2 regions of the Pseudoalteromonas sp. GABNS16E genome follow, and region 2 is predicted to be linked to the other one. Evidence: predicted binding sites of a transcription regulator. Region 2 holds the regulator's gene; the other holds the start of a gene.
The links. The regulator MetJ, encoded in region 2, represses methionine synthesis genes. The targets are predictions, from matches to a motif close to TAGACGTCTAGACGTCTA.

Region 1 (10,596 bases), on a different contig from region 2:
TCATTAGTGGTAATTCAAAGCCTCGGCGGGTCATTTCTTTGGCTACGTGTACCATTTCATCAAGCGATGGGGTAATTAAACCCGAAAGACCGATTATGTCGGCTTTTTCGTCAATCGCGGTTTGCAGTATTTTTTCGGCAGGTACCATTACACCTAAGTCGATTACTTCGTAGTTATTACATTGCAGTACTACGCCTACAATGTTTTTACCTATGTCGTGCACGTCGCCTTTTACGGTGGCCATAACCACTTTACCGTTAGTGGCACCTTCTTCTTTTTCGGCTTCTATGTATGGGTCTAGGTAGGCCACGGCTCGTTTCATCACGCGGGCCGATTTAACAACTTGCGGTAAAAACATTTTACCTGCGCCAAATAAATCCCCTACCACGTTCATGCCATCCATTAATGGCCCTTCAATTACGTGAATAGGTTTATCGGCAGCTGCGCGGCACTCTTCGGTATCTTCATCTATAAAGGTGGTAATGCCTTTTACAAGAGCGTGCTCTAGACGTTTTTCAACAGGCCATGTGCGCCACTCTAAATCTTCTACGCGTTCGGCTTGTGCCATACCTGAAAACTTAGGCGCTATTTCTACAAGGCGCTCACCTGCACCGGGGTCGGTGTTAAGGATTACATCTTCTACGGCTTTGCGAAGTTCCTCGGGGATGTCGTCGTAAACCGCAAGTTGCCCTGCGTTTACAATACCCATATCCATACCCGCTTTTATTGCGTGGTATAAAAACACTGAGTGAATGGCTTCACGCACGGGGTTATTGCCCCTAAACGAAAACGAGACATTAGACACCCCGCCCGACACTTTACAGTGTGGTAAGTTTTGTTTAATGCGGCGTGTACCTTCAATAAATTCTACTGCGTAATTGTCGTGCTCTTCTATACCGGTGGCTACGGCAAATATATTGGGGTCGAATATTATATCTTCCGGCGGAAAACCTATCTCTTCGACTAATATTTTGTAGCTGCGTTCACATATTTCGTATTTGCGGTCTGCGGTGTCGGCTTGGCCGTCGGTATCAAACGCCATTACAACAGCGGCTGCGCCAAAACGTTTAATAATTTTAGCCTGGCGTTTAAACGGCTCCTCCCCTTCTTTAAGCGATATTGAGTTAACAATAGCCTTGCCTTGAATACATTTAAGGCCTGCTTCTATTACTTCCCATTTAGAGGAGTCGACCATAATAGGCACTTTAGAAATATCGGGCTCTGAGGCAATTAAGTTTAAAAACTTAACCATGGCCGCTTTTGAGTCCAACATGGCTTCGTCCATGTTTATATCAATAACTTGGGCGCCGTTTTCTACTTGCTCGCGGGCTACGGTAAGCGCTGCTTCATAGTCTTCTTCCATGATTAAGCGTTTAAACATGGCAGAGCCGGTTACGTTGGTACGCTCGCCAACATTGGTAAATACTGCAATTTGCTGGGTCATGTTGGCTCCTAGTTTAAGTTACAGGCTTCAAGGCCTGATAAACGCATGCGAACATCAAGCTCTGGTAATACGCGAGGTTTTACCCCTTCAAGCCCTTTGGCAAACGCACGAATATGCGCAGGCGTGGTGCCGCAGCAACCACCAACAATATTTATGAAGCCCGATTTGCCCCAGTCTATAATCTCTTTCGCCATGTCCTCTGCTTCTAGGTCGTACTCACCAAATTCGTTAGGTAAACCTGCATTTGGGTGTACTGAGGTAAATGTTTCGCATACGCGCGAAAGCTCCTCTACGTATTGGCGTAGTAAATCTGGCCCTAAGGCGCAGTTAAGGCCTATAGAAAGCGGCTTGATATGGCGAATAGAGTTATAAAATGCTTCGGTGGTTTGCCCCGAAAGCGTACGCCCAGAGGCATCGGTAATTGTGCCTGAGATCATTACAGGTAATGTACGCCCTGCTTGCTCAAACGCTTCTTCTACTGCGAATGAGGCCGCTTTTGCATTTAGGGTGTCGAAAATGGTTTCGATAAGTATTAAATCAGCGCCGCCTTCCATTAATGCAAGGGTAGACTCAACATAGGCAGTAACCAGCTTATCAAACGTTACGTTACGGTAACCTGGGTCGTTTACATCTGGCGAAATTGAGCAGGTTTTAGAGGTTGGCCCTAACACACCGGCTACATAGCGTGGTTTTTCTGGGTTTTTAGCGGTGAACTCGTCACATATTGCGCGTGCGAGTTTGGCCGACTCTAAGTTTACCTCACGGCTTATGCTTGCCATGTCGTAATCTTCCATCGAAATGGTGGTTGAGTTAAAGGTATTGGTTTCAATAATGTCTGCACCGGCGGCTAAAAAGCTGCGGTGTATATCGGTTATTAACTCAGGTTTTGTAAGGCTTAATAAATCGTTATTGCCTTTAATTAGGACGTGCCAGTCTTTAAAGCGCTCGCCTCGGTAGTCTTCTTCTTCAAGCTTGTGAGTTTGGATCATGGTACCCATGGCGCCATCTAAAATTAAAATACGCTCTTTTAATGCAGCGCTTAATTCGCTGTGTTTATTATTGTTTTGCACGTTATTCGGCATAGTTGTTAGTCCTCACATCTTGGCTAACTAAATTAATATCATAAGGGGTCGTTTGGTACACGTAGTAATTTAACCAGTTCGAAAACAGCAAAAAGGCATGGCTTTGCCACGTTTTTGACGGCTTTTTGTTTGCATCGTTATCTGGAAAATAGTTTTCGGGTTTTGGCGCATCAGGGCTTTTTTGTAAATCGCGTTCGTACTCTGCTTTTAGTGTGTCGGCATCATATTCTGGGTGGCCGGTTATAAACACTTGGCTGCCCGACTTATTTTTCATTAAGTAAGCGCCTACTTTTTCAGAGCCTGCCAGCACGACTATATCGTCGCAGGCATTTATTTTATTTATATCTATGTGGCCATAACGTGAGTGCGGCACTAAAAAGGTGTCGTCAAAGCCACGAGTAAGTGCCCCGTGATCAAAGTAACACTGGTGAGTAAACACACCACAAAGTTTATCTTCTTTTAAATCGCGTTTTAAATTGTAACGATGATACAACGCGGCATGCGCCGCCCAGCACGAAAACAGCGTAGAGGTAACGTGCTGCTCTGCCCAATCAATAATCACTTTTAGCTCATCCCAGTACGCAACATCGTCGTATTCAAGGTGTGCTAGTGGCGCGCCGGTAACAATTAACGCATCGTAGTTATTGTCTTTCACTTCTGAAAAATAACGATAAAAGGTATCTAGGTGCTCTTCTGAGTTGCTACTGCTGCGATGCGTATCTAGGCGTAATAGCTCTACATTTACTTGCAAAGGAGAATTGGCAAGCAAACGAATAAACTGCACTTCGGTTTCTACTTTATTAGGCATTAAATTTAAAATAGCCAAACGCATAGGACGAATTTCTTGCGTTTTTGCGCGACTTTTTGGCATTACAAACACGTTTTCTTCACGTAAACGGGCAATAGCCGGTAGCTCGTCTTTCACTGTAATTGGCATATTTTTTACTCCTACTCATAAAAACCGAGAATTTATACGCTCTCATTATGAACAGTATGCTAAAAATATCAACCTCTAGATGTATAGATGTCTAAATGAAATTTATTCATGATTTTATACTTTATCAACCTGCAGCCATTAGCGCTTTAAAACCCGCCATTCGTTGACTGTTTCACCTGTGAGCCACTACAATACAACATTGAAATTTTTATTATTATTTGAAGGCTTTCCTCCATGGTTTTACCTGATAAGTTTATATTCTCGATGAGTCGAGTATCTAAAGTTGTGCCACCTAAGCGCACAATTTTAAAAGATATTTCGTTGCACTTTTTCCCTGGCGCTAAAATTGGTGTGCTAGGTTTAAATGGTGCTGGTAAATCTACATTACTTCGCATTATGGCCGGTGTTGACCAAGACTTTGAAGGTGAAGCCCGCCCTCAACCTGGTACTAAAATTGGTTACTTACCGCAAGAGCCAGTACTGGATGAAAGCAAAACAGTACGCGAAATAGTTGAAGAAGCTGTTGGCGAAGTAAAACATGCCCTTAATCGCCTTGACGAAGTGTACAACGAGTACGCGATGGAAGACGCTGACTTTGACGCCCTAGCAAAAGAGCAAGGTAAGCTTGAAGCAATCATTCAAGCGCACGATGGCCACAACATCGATAACGTTTTAGAGCGCGCTGCCGATGCACTTCGTTTACCTGAATGGGATGCTAAAATTGAGCACCTTTCAGGTGGTGAGCGCCGCCGTGTTGCTATTTGTCGTTTATTACTCGAAAAGCCAGATATGCTTATTCTCGATGAGCCTACTAACCACTTAGATGCTGAGTCGGTTGCTTGGCTTGAGCGCTTCTTACATGATTACGAAGGCACTGTTGTGGCGGTAACGCATGACCGTTACTTCCTTGATAATGTAGCTGGCTGGATACTAGAGCTTGACCGTGGTGAAGGTATTCCGTGGGAAGGTAACTACTCTTCTTGGCTTGAGCAAAAAGATGCGCGCTTACAACAAGAGCAAAAATCTGAAAAAGCACGTCAAAAATCAATTGCTCAAGAGCTTGAGTGGGTTCGTTCAAACCCTAAAGGTCGCCAAGCTAAGTCTAAAGCGCGTATGGCGCAGTTTAGTGAGCTACAGCAGTCTGATTACCAAAAGCGTAACGAAACTAACGAGCTATTTATTCCACCTGGTCCGCGTTTAGGCGACCAAGTGCTTGAAGTTAATAACTTACGTAAGAGTTTTGGCGATCGCGTATTAATCGACGATTTAAGCTTTAGTATGCCAAAAGGCGCGATAGTGGGCATTATCGGTGCCAATGGCGCGGGTAAATCAACCCTATTTAAAATGCTAAGCGGCGAAGAGCAACCTGATAGCGGCAGCATTAGCGTAGGTGAAACTGTAGAGCTTGCAACGGTTGATCAGTTCCGTGGCAATATGGACGAAAGCAAAACTGTATTCCAAGAAATATCTGACGGGCAAGACGTGCTAAAAATTGGTAACTTTGAGTTCCCAAGCCGTGCATACGTTAGCCGCTTTAACTTTAAAGGTAACGATCAGCAAAAGTTTGTAAAAGACTTATCAGGTGGTGAGCGTAACCGTTTACACCTTGCTAAGCTTTTAAAAGCGGGTGGTAACGTAGTACTACTGGATGAGCCAACCAATGACCTTGATGTTGAAACACTACGCGCCCTTGAGAACGCTATTTTAGAGTTCCCAGGCTGTGTAATGTGTATATCGCATGACCGTTGGTTCCTTGACCGTATTGCAACACACATTTTAGATTACCGCGACGAAGGCCAAATTAACTTCTTTGATGGTAACTACACTGAATACGAAGAGTGGCTTAAAAAGACCTTAGGCGCAGAAGCTGCACAACCTAAGCGTATTAAGTATAAAAAAATTGGTTAATTGTTAACTGATATAACAAACCCTGCATTTATGCGGGTTTTTTTTATGCCATTTTTTATCGCTATGGGCTATTTCCCGCTATGCTTGATTTAAATATTACAATAAAGGCACTCGTTTTATGGAAAATCGACGTCAGTTCTCGCGTATTCTTTTTTCAACCGCGGCTCAATTAGAATTTGCAGGAGAGAGCTACCCATGCAAATTACTCGATGTATCTTTACATGGCGCACTCATTACTAAATGCGCGGCGTTTAGTGGCACAAAAAATAGCGAAGCCACCTTGCGCTTTACCTTGCCACAAAGCGATATAGAAATAAAAATGGAGGTGTTTATTTGCCACATAGAAGATAAACACATCGGCCTTAATTGCCACCATATAGATATAAACAGCATTACCTATTTAAAACGGTTAGTTGAACTTAATTTAGCCGATGAACAATTACTTCATCGCGAGCTTGCCTCATTGATTGAATAGCGGCAATAGACTCCCTTAGTTAAGTTTATTACCATAGCGCAAACTTTATTATTGATACGGTTATGCGCCTAAACCCTCACTTACCTTTGGTCTATCACAGTAATTATTCGTTTAGCTTTGACCCTAAGCACCGATTTGTAATGAGTAAATTTGCTCATTTATATGAGCAGGTTAAAGGTTTAGGCATTGCAGGTAATAATTTAGTAGAGCCTATTTTGGGCTCCCCTGAACCACTTGAACTGGTACACTGCGAAAACTACATTCACGATTTATGGCATAACCGTCTAGACGAAAAAGCCATGCGCCGCATTGGCTTACCTTGGTCGCAACCGCTAATGGACCGCACATTCACCGCCCCACAAGGCACGTTACACACTGCACGCTTAGCATTAAAGCATGGCTTAGCCTGTCATTTAGCAGGCGGTACACACCATGCACATACTGATTTTGGCTCAGGTTTTTGTATGGTGAACGACTTAGCCTTTACCGCGCAAACATTAATACAAAGCGGTGAAGTGACCAACGTGCTCATTTTTGATTTAGACGTACACCAAGGCGATGGCACAGCTGCAATGCTTGCGCATCAACCGTATGCGTATACATGCTCTATACACTGCGAAAAAAACTTCCCGTTTAGAAAATCCCCCAGCGATTTAGACATAGGCCTTGCTAACAATATGCAAGACGCAGAATACTTAGGCGTTGTGGATGATACGCTGCAGTTTTTACTAAAAGAACTCAACCCCGATTTAGTCCTATACGATGCCGGTGTAGATATTTGGCAAGAGGATGGCTTAGGCAAACTAGATATAAGCTGGGACGGCATTAAACAGCGTGACCATTTAGTGTTTAAGCGCTGCCTTGAACATAACACCGCTATTGCCAGTGTTATTGGTGGCGGCTACGACAGAGACCATACGCGTTTAGCGCAGCGCCATGCAATAGTGATTGAGCAGGCTGCGGGTTTTTAAAAGAAGTATTAACCTGTGCGCTTTATACTTTTAACTGGCTTGGGGTTAGCCCTGTCCAACGTTTAAATGCCCGCCTAAAGTTAGGAATATCGTAAAATGCCAAACGCTCAGCAACATGCTCATTGCACTTAGCGCGCAAGGTAAGTAAATAAATGGCTTTATGTTTATTTTGCTCATCAACTAAGCTCGAAAAGCGCATATTATGGCATTTTAGTTTTCGTTTAAACGTGGCTGGGCTCATGGCAAAATACTGGGCGGTTTGCTCTAAACTTGCCTCGTTATAAGTGTGTAAATAGCGCCAAACAGCCTCTATAAAGGTGTATTTTTCGTGTGATTTTACAGCCAATTGAGCGCGTGCTTGCATAAAGCGTAATTCGCTGGCGTACGGGTTAGCTTGGCGAAGTAATGTTTTGCTAATTACCCAACGAGTTGTTGGCTGCTCAAAACGCAGCTTTAAACCTAAATGTTGCTCGTACTGATGAATATGACGCGGTCGCTTAAAGCTAAAGTCGAACTCACATTGCGGATAGTGCGGGCTTAAACGCTTTAATAAACTATAAAACGCAGCACTGTAAATTTCTAAAATGTAGTTATGCAGGTCGTCATCAAGCCCTGTAGCAGCATTTAAAAAAATATAAAATTGCTGATTACTTACATAGTGCTGACTAAAAAACAAAGGGCAAAGCTGTAAACGCGCTCGCTGTATTTGTAACAGTGCCGCTCCTAGTTTAGCGCTGTACAATACACTTTGTGCTGCGCTACTTGAATCGTTAACTAATTGACTCCCTAGTAAAAAACCGCTGTCGGGGGTGTTCATTAGGCGTTTAAATTGACTTAGTAATTTAACTTGCTGCTCCAAACTAAAGCAATGCTCAACGCTGAGTAAATCTTGCTCAAAAATCCCGGTGCCGCGTAACAACTTATGTAGGGCAACCCCCCTACTTTGCGCAAGCTCTACAACGGCAGTTATAAGCCCCTGTGCAGTTAAATACTTGTCACTTAAGCTAACATAACTGTTCACTGCTGGTGGCTCTTTGTTGTTTTTGTAGTTGTAGGCCGCTGTGCAATTGTTGCATTAGCATGTGAGCTGTATCACTTTTTTGCGCTTGTATGATGTGGGTAGTCACGCACTGAAACTTAGCAAGCCCAGAGCCTTCTACTTTAAAAGCACAATGTTTTAATGCGGCTGTTATTTGCCTAAGAAGCTCTTGGCCTTGCTGCTTTGATGTGGCTGGCATTAGTACCATAAAACAGTCTCCCGCATAACGACATACCACATCGCTTAACCGACAGTTCATTAGTATAAGCTCGCTTATTTCGCGTAGCAGTCGATCCCCTTCGCTAAAACCAAACTCATTATTAAAACTAGCGAAGTCGCGTATATCAATAGCGGCTAATAAAACTGGCTGCGGCGCCTTAAGCTGCGTGTTTAAAACGCTTTGTAAGTATTCGGCTGTATAAACACCGGTAACAGGGCATACTTTATCGTGCTCACGTAAATGTGCTTCACGACGTCTTAGCTGTTTATTTAAAACATATTGTTCTTGGTGCCAATGGTATAAACCTAAACTGGTTAGCAGCATCCCAACGGGGGCTGGCAGTGACTCTATCCAGCTTAGCCACTGCTGCGCAGGTTGCATTAACCATTCATCGAGCAAATCGAGCGTGGCCGAGAACATAAATAAACCAAGCCCAAGCACCAAATAACGAGTAACTTTGCCCGGCGGGCGCGAAATAAGTAAGGCAACAATCCAAGTTAGGGTCATAATCACTATGCCGCCCTCACCAATAATATCGAGCCATTGTATGTGTTGCAGCTCTTTGAGTTCCCCTAAATAGGCACATAAAAAGATGGCTAATAACGCCATAGCTATAATACTGTTTGTTAAAAGCCGATGGCTAATAAAGGGATTAAATCGCATAGTTTGTCTTATTTAAATTGCGTATGTATTTATGCTACCCGAAGTGCATTTTTTGTAGCAGGGTCATATTAGCTCAATGATGTGACAGCTAAATGATATGCACTTACTTATAAGCTGCACATGGCCCATTAACGCTATATTGCTTGGGAGTGCGATTAGCTCACACGCCTAGGTAAAACGTTTAAAACCTTAATAACCTGCTGATCTAAATAGGGTGTTGTCACATTTGCGTCATTTAATTTAATTAGTTTGCTTTCAAACCAAGCAGCAACAGGAGCAAATTACATGGCACACTTTAAACTTAAAGCACTGGTAACAGCGCTATCACTTTGCAATTTAGCAGTACATGCAGCACAAGAAGAACACACAACTGATGTAAAAGTATCTGAAGAGTTAGTAGTTTATGGCGAAATAGGCTATCGCAACCGCTCACAAGAACTTGCGCCAACACTTGAGTATTCACAAGAGTACTTTCAGCGTTTTGAACCACTCACCGCAGGTGATGCACTAAAGCGTGTACCGAGTGTGACGTTTTTATCAGATGTGCTTGAATCTGACGGCGCACGTATGCGCGGTTTGAGCCCTGCTTACACAAAAGTACTAATCAATGGCGAAGAAGTTCCAGGCGCTGGCGCTGATCGCTCATTTTTTGTTGACCGTATTCCAGCAGAATTAATCGAGCGTGTAGAAATAATTCGTTCATCAAGTGCCAACCGCTCTGCCGATGCAATTGCGGGCACCCTTAACATTGTACTTCGCGATGGCTACAGCTTAGATGGCGGTTACATTCGCGCAGGAGGCTTACGCTATGATGATGGTGAACTAAAAGAAAGCTTTGCGGGCGTTTACGGTACTGAGTTTGCAGGTGGACGTTTACTACTAGGGGCTAATTTTCAAGGTCGTTATAACCCAAAACAAAAATCAAGCAGACGTTATGGCGATAGCCCTGAAAATAACCCTAATTATGCAACAGACGATTTTGATAACCGTGAAGATCAATCTGATACTCGTGATGGCGATGACACATCATTAAATGCCAGCTTTGAAAAGGTGTTTGATAACGGTGGCAAATTTGATATTAGCGCCATGTGGGTTGATACCGACCGTACTGAAGATGAGCGCTCTTTTGAATACGACGACGCATCTGCAACCTCAGGCTCTGTCGTTGAGGGTGGTAATTTAATCTCAGATAACGCAAACGTTTCGTTTATTGATCAAACCAACTACAACATTAATTCTGGCTATGAATTGCCCCTACTGGGCGGTACCAGCAAATTTAAAGTAGGCTATGCCAGCTTTGAAGAGTCTGTTTACGAACAAGAAGTTGAGCTTGATACCTCAGAGCTCCCAATGGTGTTTGAAGAAGCAGAAGAAACCGTTGATATCGATGATAAAGAATGGTCATTACAATGGCAGCACAGCTTACTGGTAGGTGACTCGAAAGAAGTTCAGTTTGGTGCTTTTGTGCAAGGCAAAGAACGCGACACAGCTATTTTTGTCGCTGAAGATGAAAGTGAGCAAACACTGACTGGATGGGCTCAATTTAGCGAGACGCCAATGTCATTAGCACAATTTAACAACGAATTTGAACCAGTAGACGGCGGTGTTAATAAACTTGAAGAAGACCGTTTTGATTTATTTGCGCTAATCAAGCATGAAGCGGATGTGTTCTCATGGGAGATGGGGGTGCGCTGGGAGTCAACTGACTCAAGTATTACCGATACCAATGAAGGCGTTACTGCCGAAAATGATTATGACTTTTTCTTACCATCGGCTCACTTTCGTTACAGCGTCAGTGATAACGGACGAGTCAGCGCCTCTGTTGCTCGCAGCTTACGTCGCCCTGACTTTGACTAC
Region 2 (10,596 bases):
TAATGTACTTAGCGTATAAACATCTTGTGTAGGCGCAACCACCGCGCAGCCATTTAAATTAGACTCGCTTATATTTGCTCGCCCAGCAAAATAACTCACTACTTGATGCGTTGCACCCGCGGGCACAACTAAGTATGTATCGCCGTTGTGTATAAAATGATGAAGGCTGTGCTGAATAAGCTGGCTAACATGCGCCACTTCACCCGCGTTAAGGCCTTCAACGAGCAGTAAATCAACGTTTTGTAATGTAGTAATAAAACGTTTTTGCTTAGCTTTGCCTTGTTTTACAATATCGGTAGGGGCAGTTTGTACATCAAAACTACTACGTACAGCCAGTTTAATATTACTGTTTTTTAAAGGCGAAAGCGTTTTAGCATGTAACACAGGGTTACCCAATCGAGCTAATAAGTTAGCTTGTTCACGGCACACCTTGTTGTACTTAATCGCCTTTTCAACTTTACGTGGGTCGGCACTAAATACCCCTGGCGTATCAGTCCAAATACATACATTTTGTGCGTCGCAATAATTGGCTAATAAGGTGGCGCTGTAATCACTGCCATTGCGCCCAAGCGTAACTGTTTTACCATCAGCACTTGCTGCGATAAACCCTGTTACTACGTTAATTTTATTTGCATCAATAACTTGGCTGCATTGCTGTTTGTTTTGCGCATGCAAAAGCTCCCCGCTTGTTACACTAAACAGCGCTCTAGCATCATGAGCACACGCTTGAATGTTTAATTGCGTTAAATAGGCTGCCAATAATCGCGCAGACCACAGCTCACCATGCGCCAGTAAGGCCGCCTCTTGCAACTGCTGCTTGCTGGCTTGCTCCGCTACATCACTTAGCTCTTGCGCTAACACAGCTAAAGCCGTGTGTTTAGCATCGGCTTTTAATAACTCTTCAATTAATGCCGTTTGGTGATTACTCAATTGCAGCAAAATATCAGCAACGGCTTGCTTATCTTGTTGTTGATAACTTTGCCACAGCGATACCAATGTATCGGTGGTTTTACCCGCAGCAGATACAACCACGCAATCGCCAGGCTGTGTGTGGCCAATAATTATTTTTGCCACACTTTGATAGCGCTCGCCCGAGCTTAAGCTCGAGCCGCCAAATTTATGTACACTGTTTACCATACTCAATCACCACAAAGCTGGATGAGCAGCCTGCTGCTTTACATCACCATTGGCATTGCCTGCAGCTTTACCAACACGCCCTACATTTTTATTTTGACCAGGTTTAACTAAGTTAAATACACGTTCAAAATCAGCCAGTAGGTCTTCTACATCTTCAATACCGACCGAAATACGAATTAGCGTATCGCCCACACCCGCCTCTAAACGTGCTTGAGCTTCCATACCTGCGTGAGTCATGGTCGCAGGATGACAAATTAAACTCTCAACCCCACCTAACGATTCTGCTAAGCTAAATTCTTTAAGGCTTGTTAAAAACGCCGCAGCATCATTCACATCGCCTTTAATATCAAAACTAACCATACCACCAAACCCAAGCTGTTGGGCTTTAGCAAGCGCATGTTGAGGATGCGATTCAAGGCCTGGGTAGTAAACTTGGCTAACATACTCAGAGCTTTCTAGGTATTTAGCAATTGCCAGGGCATTTTCTTGGTGCTGTTTTAAACGCACATTTAAAGTACGTAAACCACGTAACGTTAAATAGCTATCAAATGGTGCGCCGGTAATACCAATGTTATTGGCCCACCAAGCAAGCTCATCACCAAGCTCTTGTGTAGCAGCAACAACTGCACCGCCTACAACATCAGAATGGCCGTTTATATATTTAGTGGTTGAGTGCACAACAATATCTACGCCAAACTTAATTGGGTTTTGTAATGCCGGTGATAAAAAGGTGTTATCGGCGGCCACTAATGCACCGCACTGTTTTGCTATATCCGTCACGGCTTTAATATCCGTTAGGCGCAGCACAGGGTTACTTGGTGTTTCTATCCAAATTAATTTAGGTTTAATGGTTAAAATTTGTTCTAGGCTTTCTGGTTTAGTTAAATCAAGCACTTTAAGTTTAAGCAAGCCGCGCTTTTCTAACGACGTAAATAAACGGTAGCTGCCGCCATAACAATCGTGAGGAATAACCAATGTATCATCGTTATTTAATAACTGTGTGGCTAAGTGCACTGCTGCCATGCCCGTAGCAGTAATAATTCCGCGTGCGCCACCTTCAAGCTCTGCTAGAGTGTCAGCTAAAATATCGCGATTAGGATTACCACTGCGTCCATAGTCGTATGCGCGCTTAGTATCAAAATCGGCAAACGAATAAGTCGTCGATAAATAAATTGGCGGTACAACGGCGCCATGATGTTTATCGGCATCAACCCCATTTCGTACAGCAATGGTTGCTTTGTTTTTTTCGCTCATATTCGTCACCTGATTAATTTGGATGTTTAGACGTCTAAAAGAGTAAGTTATCCATTATAATAAGTCAAAGCATTTAAAGCTCTAGATGGCTAAAAATAACAGACGCGTAAAACTTCAATGAGGCTGTATTTACTATTACAGACAGCTTATTAAGATAGATTGCTATCTATTATTTGACTATCTTTTTTAAAACGATAGAATTTCACGCATATTTACACGCTTTTAACGCCGTGTGAGAAATTAATAATCTGAGGCAACGATACATCTTATGGCTAAATGGAATGGTGAGTATATTCACCCATACGCAGAACACGGGAAAAAATCAGAGCAAGTTAAAAAGATCACCGTTTCGATCCCGCTAAATGTATTAAAAGTATTAACTGATGAGCGTACACGTCGTCAAATAAACAACCTGCGTCATGCAACAAACAGCGAGTTACTATGCGAAGCGTTTTTGCATGCCTTTACAGGCCAGCCATTACCTAATGATGATGACCTACGTAAAGATAACGCAGAAAAAGTACCTGAAGAAGTTAAAAAAATAATGCAAGAAATGGGTTTAGAAGTGCCTATTTTAGACGAAGAATAAAACGTCTTTTTAAACAAAAAAACCTCAGCATGCTGAGGTTTTTTTGTTTCAGCGCTATATATTACGCCATATAATTTTCCGGTAAGTCAATTTGTGCCACGCCCGACTCAACAGCAGCAATAGCAACCGCCTTGGCTATACGTGGTAATAAACGCGGGTCCATAGGTTTAGGAATAATGTAGTCTGCACCAAATTCGAGCTTTTCTACACCCGCTGCTTTTAATACTTGCTCAGGCACTGGCTCTTTAGCAATACTACGAATAGCTTCAACAGCCGCTATTTTCATTTCATCGTTAATTGCGCTTGCACGTACATCAAGTGCACCACGGAAAATAAACGGGAAACATAAAACATTATTAACTTGGTTAGGGAAATCAGAACGCCCCGTTGCCATAATTAAGTCTTTACGTGCACTGTGCGCAAGCTCAGGTGCAATTTCAGGATCTGGGTTTGAACATGCAAACACCACTGGCTTATCAGCCATTAGTTTTAGATCTTCAGGTGCAAGTAAGTTAGGACCCGATACACCTACAAACACATCAGCATCAGCAATTACATCTTGTAGAGTACGCTTATCTGTATTGTTAGCAAAAAGCTGTTTGTATTCGTTTAAGTCATCGCGGCGAGTATGAATAACCCCTTTGCGGTCTAGCATATAAATATGTTCGCGCAGTGCACCACACTTAATTAACAGCTCCATACAAGCAACCGCTGCAGCGCCTGCACCTAAACATACAATAATGGCATCTTCTATTGATTTGCCCTGCACTTCTAAGGCGTTAAGCATACCTGCCGCAGTTACAATAGCGGTACCGTGTTGGTCATCATGAAAAACCGGAATACTGCAACGCTCAATAAGTGCTTTTTCAATTTCAAAACACTCTGGCGCTTTAATATCTTCTAAGTTAATACCACCAAACGTGTCTGCAATATTAGCCACTGTATTTATAAAGTCTTCGGTGGTGCGATGCTTAACTTCAATATCAATAGAATCTAAGCCAGCAAAACGTTTAAATAAAAGCGCCTTACCTTCCATAACAGGTTTAGAGGCTAAAGGCCCCAAATTACCCAAACCTAAAATTGCCGTACCATTACTGATCACCGCAACCATATTACCTTTACCGGTATATTTATATGCATTGGCTGGGTCTGCTGCAATTTCGCGCACAGGCTCTGCAACACCAGGGCTGTATGCTAATGCTAAGTCTTGCACCGTTTCGGCTGGTTTTGTTAGCTCAATGCTGATTTTGCCTGGAACGGGGTGAGAGTGGTAGTGTAATGCTTGTTCACGAAAATCTGACATAACGCGATGGTATCCTGCAATTTAAGTTAAGTGAGAGGGAGTATGGGGCTAAGATACTCTTATTATTTTTAAATTCCAAGCAATATCAGGTCTATCCTGTTATATGCTATATCCGTTAATTTTAAGTGATTTATCAGCAACTTCGCTAAAAGTTATCAATATTAAACAAATAAAAATTCATTCAAAAAGTGCTTTTTGAGGTTCATTTTGCCCTGCCAATATTTTTGTAAAATAGCAGAATATTAAAATAGTAAAATGCACCAATATGGCGCGTTTATCACCGTTAAAAACAAATATCGCCACGATAAGCACTTTTAGCAGCTTGGTTAAAAATTAACGTATAAAAATATAGAGAAGAATTGTGAGTTTGTCTGCAAAGGTTTATGCATATTCAGAATAAGAACAGGAAATAGTTATGCACACATAGTACGGCAACAATCGGTGATTTTTTAGTAAAAATGATGAATTTTAGGCACAAAAAAAGCACCCGAAGGTGCTTTTTTTACTAAACAGCAATAATTACTTCTTGCTGCTAAGTGCACCGAAGCGCTTGTTGAAGCGATCAACACGGCCGCCAGTGTCTAAAATCTTTTGCTTACCAGTGTAAAACGGGTGACACGCAGAACATACGTCTAGGTGAATGTCTTTACAAAGAGTAGAACGAGTTTCGAATTTGTTTCCGCATGAACATGTTGCAGAAATTGCTTCGTACTTAGGGTGAATACCTTCTTTCATAGGAACCTCTAGTTAAGGCCGCATCGCTCTCCAAACCCGAAGTCTGGCACCATACGTCGTTAAAACAAATTTATAGGCCGCGGATTTTATCCAACTAGCTTGCCCCGCACAAGCTTTAATTACGCTTTTTGCCAAAAAAGTAACCAACCAGCGCTACCGCATCCATTTGTATGTAGGTTTTTAGCCTTATTTTTAGTACATTAAGCTATTACCCTTTATCACATGAGTTGTTATGCGTTTTGTTGAAGTTGCTATTAAAGTTCCGTTGCCACGCACCTTTGATTATAAAATAGATGAACAGCTCATCTCGCCCTCGGCGCCTATTATGCCAGGGATGCGTGTTTTAGTACCCTTTGGCAATCAAAAGAAAGTAGCGGTTGTTCTTGCACTTAAAACGCATACCGACGTGCCAGAGAACAAAATTAAAGCGGTTACTGAGGTTATTGACCAAACCCCTATTTTATCATCACAGCATTTAGAACTGCTTAGCTTTACTGCACGCTATTATTGCTATCCGCTCGGCGAAACCATACACATTGCACTGCCAGGTGCGCTTCGCCAAGGTGAAAACCCAGATAAAACCAGCATTAACATGGTTAGCCTTACCGAAAAAGGCGCAAAGGTTCCATCGTTAAAAGCGAAAACTCAGTTAAATTTACTAAAGCAACTCGCGCAATCGGGTAAGTCGTCGGTAACCGAGCTAAAAGCGCTCGGCTTTAGTAAAAAAACAATAGATGCCTTAATAGATAAAGAGCTTATAACCCAAAGCATTGAGCATGATAATCAATGGCAAAGCGTTGCGCCCACAGTCGGCACCAAGCCAGTACTTAATAAAGAGCAAGCCGTAGCGTGCACTACAATAAATCAAAGTGTTGGCTTTAAGAGCTTTTTATTAGAAGGTGTAACAGGCAGTGGTAAAACCGAAGTGTATTTACAATGCCTAGAAGAAGTCCTTAAACGTGGCGAGCAAGCCTTAGTTTTGGTGCCTGAAATAGGCTTAACGCCACAAACTGTTAACCGATTTCGTCGTCGCTTTCCCGATACGCCAATTATGCTATGGCACTCTGCCCTAACCGATAACGAACGCTTGCAAACATGGCGTTTTTGCGAAAAAGGCAGCTGCGCTATTGTAATAGGTACCCGTTCGAGTATTTTTCTACCTTTTTTAAAGTTAGGAATGATAGTGGTTGATGAAGAGCATGACTCATCGTTTAAACAGCAAGATACCTTACGCTACCACGCACGCGATTTAGCCGCTTATCGGGCATTTCAGCACAAAATACCGCTTATTTTAGGCAGTGCCACCCCTGCGCTCGAAACACTGCACAAAGCTATAAACAACAAATACCAACTTTTAAGCCTTACAGAGCGCGCACAAACTGCGACCGATAATCAGTTTATGTTGCTCGATATGAAAGGCCAGCCCGACCAAGCCGGTATTGCACACGCAAGTCTTGCCACTATGCGCCAACATTTAAACCGTGGTAAGCAAGTTATGGTGTTTTTAAATCGTCGTGGCTTTTCTCCTACGCTAATTTGTCACGAATGCGGGTGGTTGAGTGAGTGTAATCGCTGCAGCACCAGCGCAACCTTTCATAAAGCCATTGGCCAAATGATTTGCCACCACTGTGGGGAGCAACACCCAGTACCTCACCAGTGTCCTGATTGCGGTAGCACACAAATTTTTCCTAACGGTAAAGGCACCGAACAAATTGAAGAGTTTTTATCGAGTGAATTCCCCGATACACCCGTAACCCGCATCGACCGCGATTCAACCCGCCGTAAAGGGAGCTTAGAAAAAGCCTTAGAGGTGATAAACCAAGGCGGGGCGCGTATTTTAGTGGGCACACAAATGTTGGCTAAAGGTCATCATTTTGCCGATGTTAGCTTAGTGCTTATATTAGATGTAGATAGCGGTTTGTACTCGTGCGATTTTAGAGCCACAGAGCATTTAGCCCAGCTGGTAACTCAAGTTGCTGGGCGCGCAGGTCGCTCTGGTGAGCCAGGCCAAGTATTACTGCAAACCCACTTTCCTGAACACCCTTTATTGCAAGACTTAGTAAATAATGGCTACCAAGATTTTGCCCGCTTTGCTTTAAGTGAGCGTGATGATGCCGACCTTCCACCCATTACTAATATGGCTATAGTTAGAGCACAAGGGCACAGTATTAAGCTCGTTGTCGATTTTTTGACGGATTTGGTTCCTGTTAACGGTGTATCTGGTATACAATTGCTCGGTCCAATTCCTGCCCCACTAGAAAGAGTGGCGGGTATGTACCGGTTTCAATTGCATATTCAAGCGCAAGACCGCAAAGTATTGCATCAGTATCTTGCGCAAATGGTCGACTATTTAAGCACCAGCAAACTTGCACAAAAAGTGCGCTGGAGCCTTGATGTTGACCCTATAGACATGATTTAGGTTAAAGCCAAATGGCACAGCACGATTATATTAATAAAAAACCAGCGGGTAGAAAAAACACCAAGCAAGCCCCTGCTAAAAAACCATTTCCTATACTTTTAGTTGTTATTACTGTTTTGCTTGTAGGCTGCTTTGCTTACGGCTTATGGTTTATTAAAAATAACGCCGACCCTGAGCTTGTTGAGCAGCAGGCGCACCCTAAAACAGCTGAAAAAGTAGAAATAGCTAAACCTCGCGCCCCTAAGTTCATTGAAGAAATTAAAGAGCACGAGATCCAAGTTGAAGTAAGAGAAATTGAGCAAAAAGGCCCCTATGTTATGCAGTGTGGGTCGTTTAGAACACACGCACAAGCCGAAACCCTCAAAGCTAAAATTGCCTTTGCGGGCTTAATTTCTGAAATTAAAAAGACCACAGGTACTAATGGTGTTTGGTATAAAGTGCGTTTAGGCCCTTATAAAACAAAGCGCCAAGCCGAAAGCGACAAAAACAAACTCAAGCGAGTGCATGTTGTTAGCTGCGGAATTTGGGGCTGGACTTGAAATTAGTCCATTCACCCATATAACCTCATCATAATCGTTTTTTACAAGCTGCCCCCGCAGCTTGATGATGAGGAATAACATGACCACTATCGTAAGTGTACGCCGCGACAATAAAGTAGTAATTGGTGGCGACGGCCAAGTTTCACTTGGTAATACCGTAATGAAGGGCAACGCCCGTAAAGTTCGACGCCTTTATAATGGCAAAGTAATTGCTGGTTTTGCCGGCGGTACTGCTGATGCCTTTACCCTTTTCGAACGCTTTGAAAGCAAACTAGAAATGCACCAAGGTAACCTCACTAAAGCCGCTGTAGAAATGGCCAAAGACTGGCGTAGTGACAGAGCTTTACGCAAGCTTGAGGCACTCCTTGCGGTTGCAGATGAAACTGCTTCACTAATTATCACCGGTAATGGTGATGTAGTGCAGCCAGAAAACGATTTAATTGCCATTGGTAGCGGTGGTAACTTTGCTCAATCAGCAGCCACTGCCCTATTAGAAAACACCGATTTAAGCGCTCGCGATATCGTAGAAAAAAGCCTGACCATTGCTGGCAACATCTGTGTATTTACCAACAACTTCCAAACAATCGAAGAATTATAATAGGACCCATTATGTCTGCTATGACCCCAAGAGAAATTGTACACGAGTTAGATCAGCATATTATTGGTCAAGCTAATGCTAAAAAAGCCGTGGCTATTGCCCTGCGTAATCGCTGGCGCCGTATGCAACTAAACGATGACTTACGCAGCGAAGTAACCCCTAAAAACATTTTAATGATTGGCCCAACAGGTGTCGGTAAAACTGAAATTGCCCGCCGTTTAGCTAAACTCGCTAATGCGCCTTTTATTAAAGTAGAGGCGACTAAATTTACTGAAGTGGGTTATGTTGGTAAAGAAGTAGAGACTATCATTCGCGATTTAGTTGATGTATCAATTAAAATGACCCGAGAGCAACAAACTAAAAAGTTTAAACACCGCGCAGAAGAAGCAGCAGAAGAGCGTATTTTAGATGCACTTTTACCACCGGCTAAAGATCAATACGGTGAAACACAGCGCGATGACAACTCATCTACTCGTCAAACATTCCGTAAAAAATTACGCGAAGGTCAGCTTGATGATAAAGAAATAGAAATAGATCTAGCGCAAGCACAGCCAAATGTAGAGATTATGGCGCCTCCTGGTATGGAAGATATGACCAACCAGCTGCAAAGCATGTTCCAAAACATGGGTGGCGACAAACGTACTAAGCGTAAGTTAAAAATTAAAGAAGCCTTTAAGTTATTAACCGAAGAAGAAGCCGCTAAATTAGTTAACCCTGAAGAGCTAAAAGAGCAGGCTATTTTTGCAGTAGAGCAAAACGGCATTGTGTTTATTGATGAAATAGACAAAATTTGTAAGCGTGGCGATTCGTCAGGCCCAGATGTTAGCCGTGAAGGTGTACAACGCGACCTACTTCCATTAATTGAAGGCTCAACCGTTAATACTAAGCACGGTATGGTGAAAACCGACCACATGCTATTTATTGCATCAGGTGCGTTCCAAATGGCTAAACCATCAGACATGATCCCTGAGCTACAAGGTCGTTTACCTATTCGTGTAGAGCTTGAAGCACTAAGTGCTAATGACTTTAAACGAATTCTTACCGAGCCACATGCTTCACTTACTGAGCAGCAACGTGAATTGCTTAAAACTGAGCAAGTAAATGTTGAGTTTAGCGATGATGCAATAGAGCGCATTGCTAAAGCCGCTTGGCAGGTTAACGAGAAAACCGAAAACATTGGTGCTCGTCGCTTACATACGGTAATGGAAAAGCTAATGGAAGAAATTTCATACGATGCATCTGAACAAGCAGGCTCTACCCTTACTATTGATGCCGCTTATGTAGAAAAACATTTAGGCGCATTAGTTGAAGATGAAGATTTAAGCCGCTTTATTTTATAAGGTAGGCAAAAATACTATACTAAAAGCCTCCATATTGGGGGCTTTTTAATGGGACATATAAAATGAAACACGTAACAAAAGTGCATTATCATAGCGTGAGTAAAAACCTAGATGTTTACTTTGATGATGACAGTATGGCTGTATTTAGCTGCGAGTTTTTACGCGTTCACTCTCCCTCGGCCGAAGTGCAAGGGCATGGTGCAGAACCAATGAAGTTGGTACTTAATAAACAACATGTTGGTATAAAAAAGATTGTACCGGTGGGGCATTACGCACTTAGATTAGACTTTGATGATGGCCATAACAGCGGGCTATTTAGCTGGAGCTACTTTGAAACACTACAAGCGCAGCACGAAACCTTGTGGGATAAATATCAAGCGCGTCTTGCCGAGCACGAAAAAAACAAAGATAGCGTACCAATAAAGTTTGTTCCCTAAACCTTATTGGCTTTTTAAACGCTACACTGTATTACACTTTAAATTTATCAATAGCCGCAAATAATACGCGCGCTTGTTCAGAGACTTCTTCACTGGTTTGCGCATTATTAACTGCATGCTCAGAGGCATCTTGGGCAATGTCTCTGATGCGTACTACATTTTTGTTCACCTCTGATGCCACCTGACTTTGCTCATCAATAGCAACGGCAATTTGAGTACTCATTTCCATTATGGTTTGCACATCT

Region 1: a site for MetJ is predicted at 3,540-3,557, ahead of metA (homoserine O-acetyltransferase MetA). Genes of this name have one in related genera too.

What each region holds. Positions count from the first base shown of each region.
Region 1 is NZ_JAQREZ010000004.1:62,881-73,476, forward strand. It holds gene metH (methionine synthase) at 1-1,444, opposite strand, end outside; gene PSI06_RS03115 (homocysteine S-methyltransferase family protein) at 1,453-2,526, opposite strand; gene metA (homoserine O-acetyltransferase MetA) at 2,516-3,463, opposite strand; gene ettA (energy-dependent translational throttle protein EttA) at 3,698-5,371, shown strand; gene PSI06_RS03130 (PilZ domain-containing protein) at 5,490-5,846, shown strand; gene PSI06_RS03135 (histone deacetylase family protein) at 5,909-6,817, shown strand; gene PSI06_RS03140 (helix-turn-helix domain-containing protein) at 6,840-7,838, opposite strand; gene PSI06_RS03145 (GGDEF domain-containing protein) at 7,822-8,739, opposite strand; gene PSI06_RS03150 (TonB-dependent receptor plug domain-containing protein) at 9,025-10,596, shown strand, end outside.
Region 2 is NZ_JAQREZ010000001.1:163,168-173,763, reverse strand. It holds gene metL (bifunctional aspartate kinase/homoserine dehydrogenase II) at 1-1,137, opposite strand, end outside; gene metB (cystathionine gamma-synthase) at 1,144-2,391, opposite strand; gene metJ (met regulon transcriptional regulator MetJ) at 2,660-2,980, shown strand; gene PSI06_RS00740 (malic enzyme-like NAD(P)-binding protein) at 3,042-4,283, opposite strand; gene rpmE (50S ribosomal protein L31) at 4,803-5,018, opposite strand; gene priA (primosomal protein N') at 5,251-7,437, shown strand; gene PSI06_RS00725 (SPOR domain-containing protein) at 7,449-7,976, shown strand; gene hslV (ATP-dependent protease subunit HslV) at 8,056-8,574, shown strand; gene hslU (HslU--HslV peptidase ATPase subunit) at 8,586-9,914, shown strand; gene PSI06_RS00710 (gamma-butyrobetaine hydroxylase-like domain-containing protein) at 9,977-10,351, shown strand; gene PSI06_RS00705 (methyl-accepting chemotaxis protein) at 10,383-10,596, opposite strand, start outside.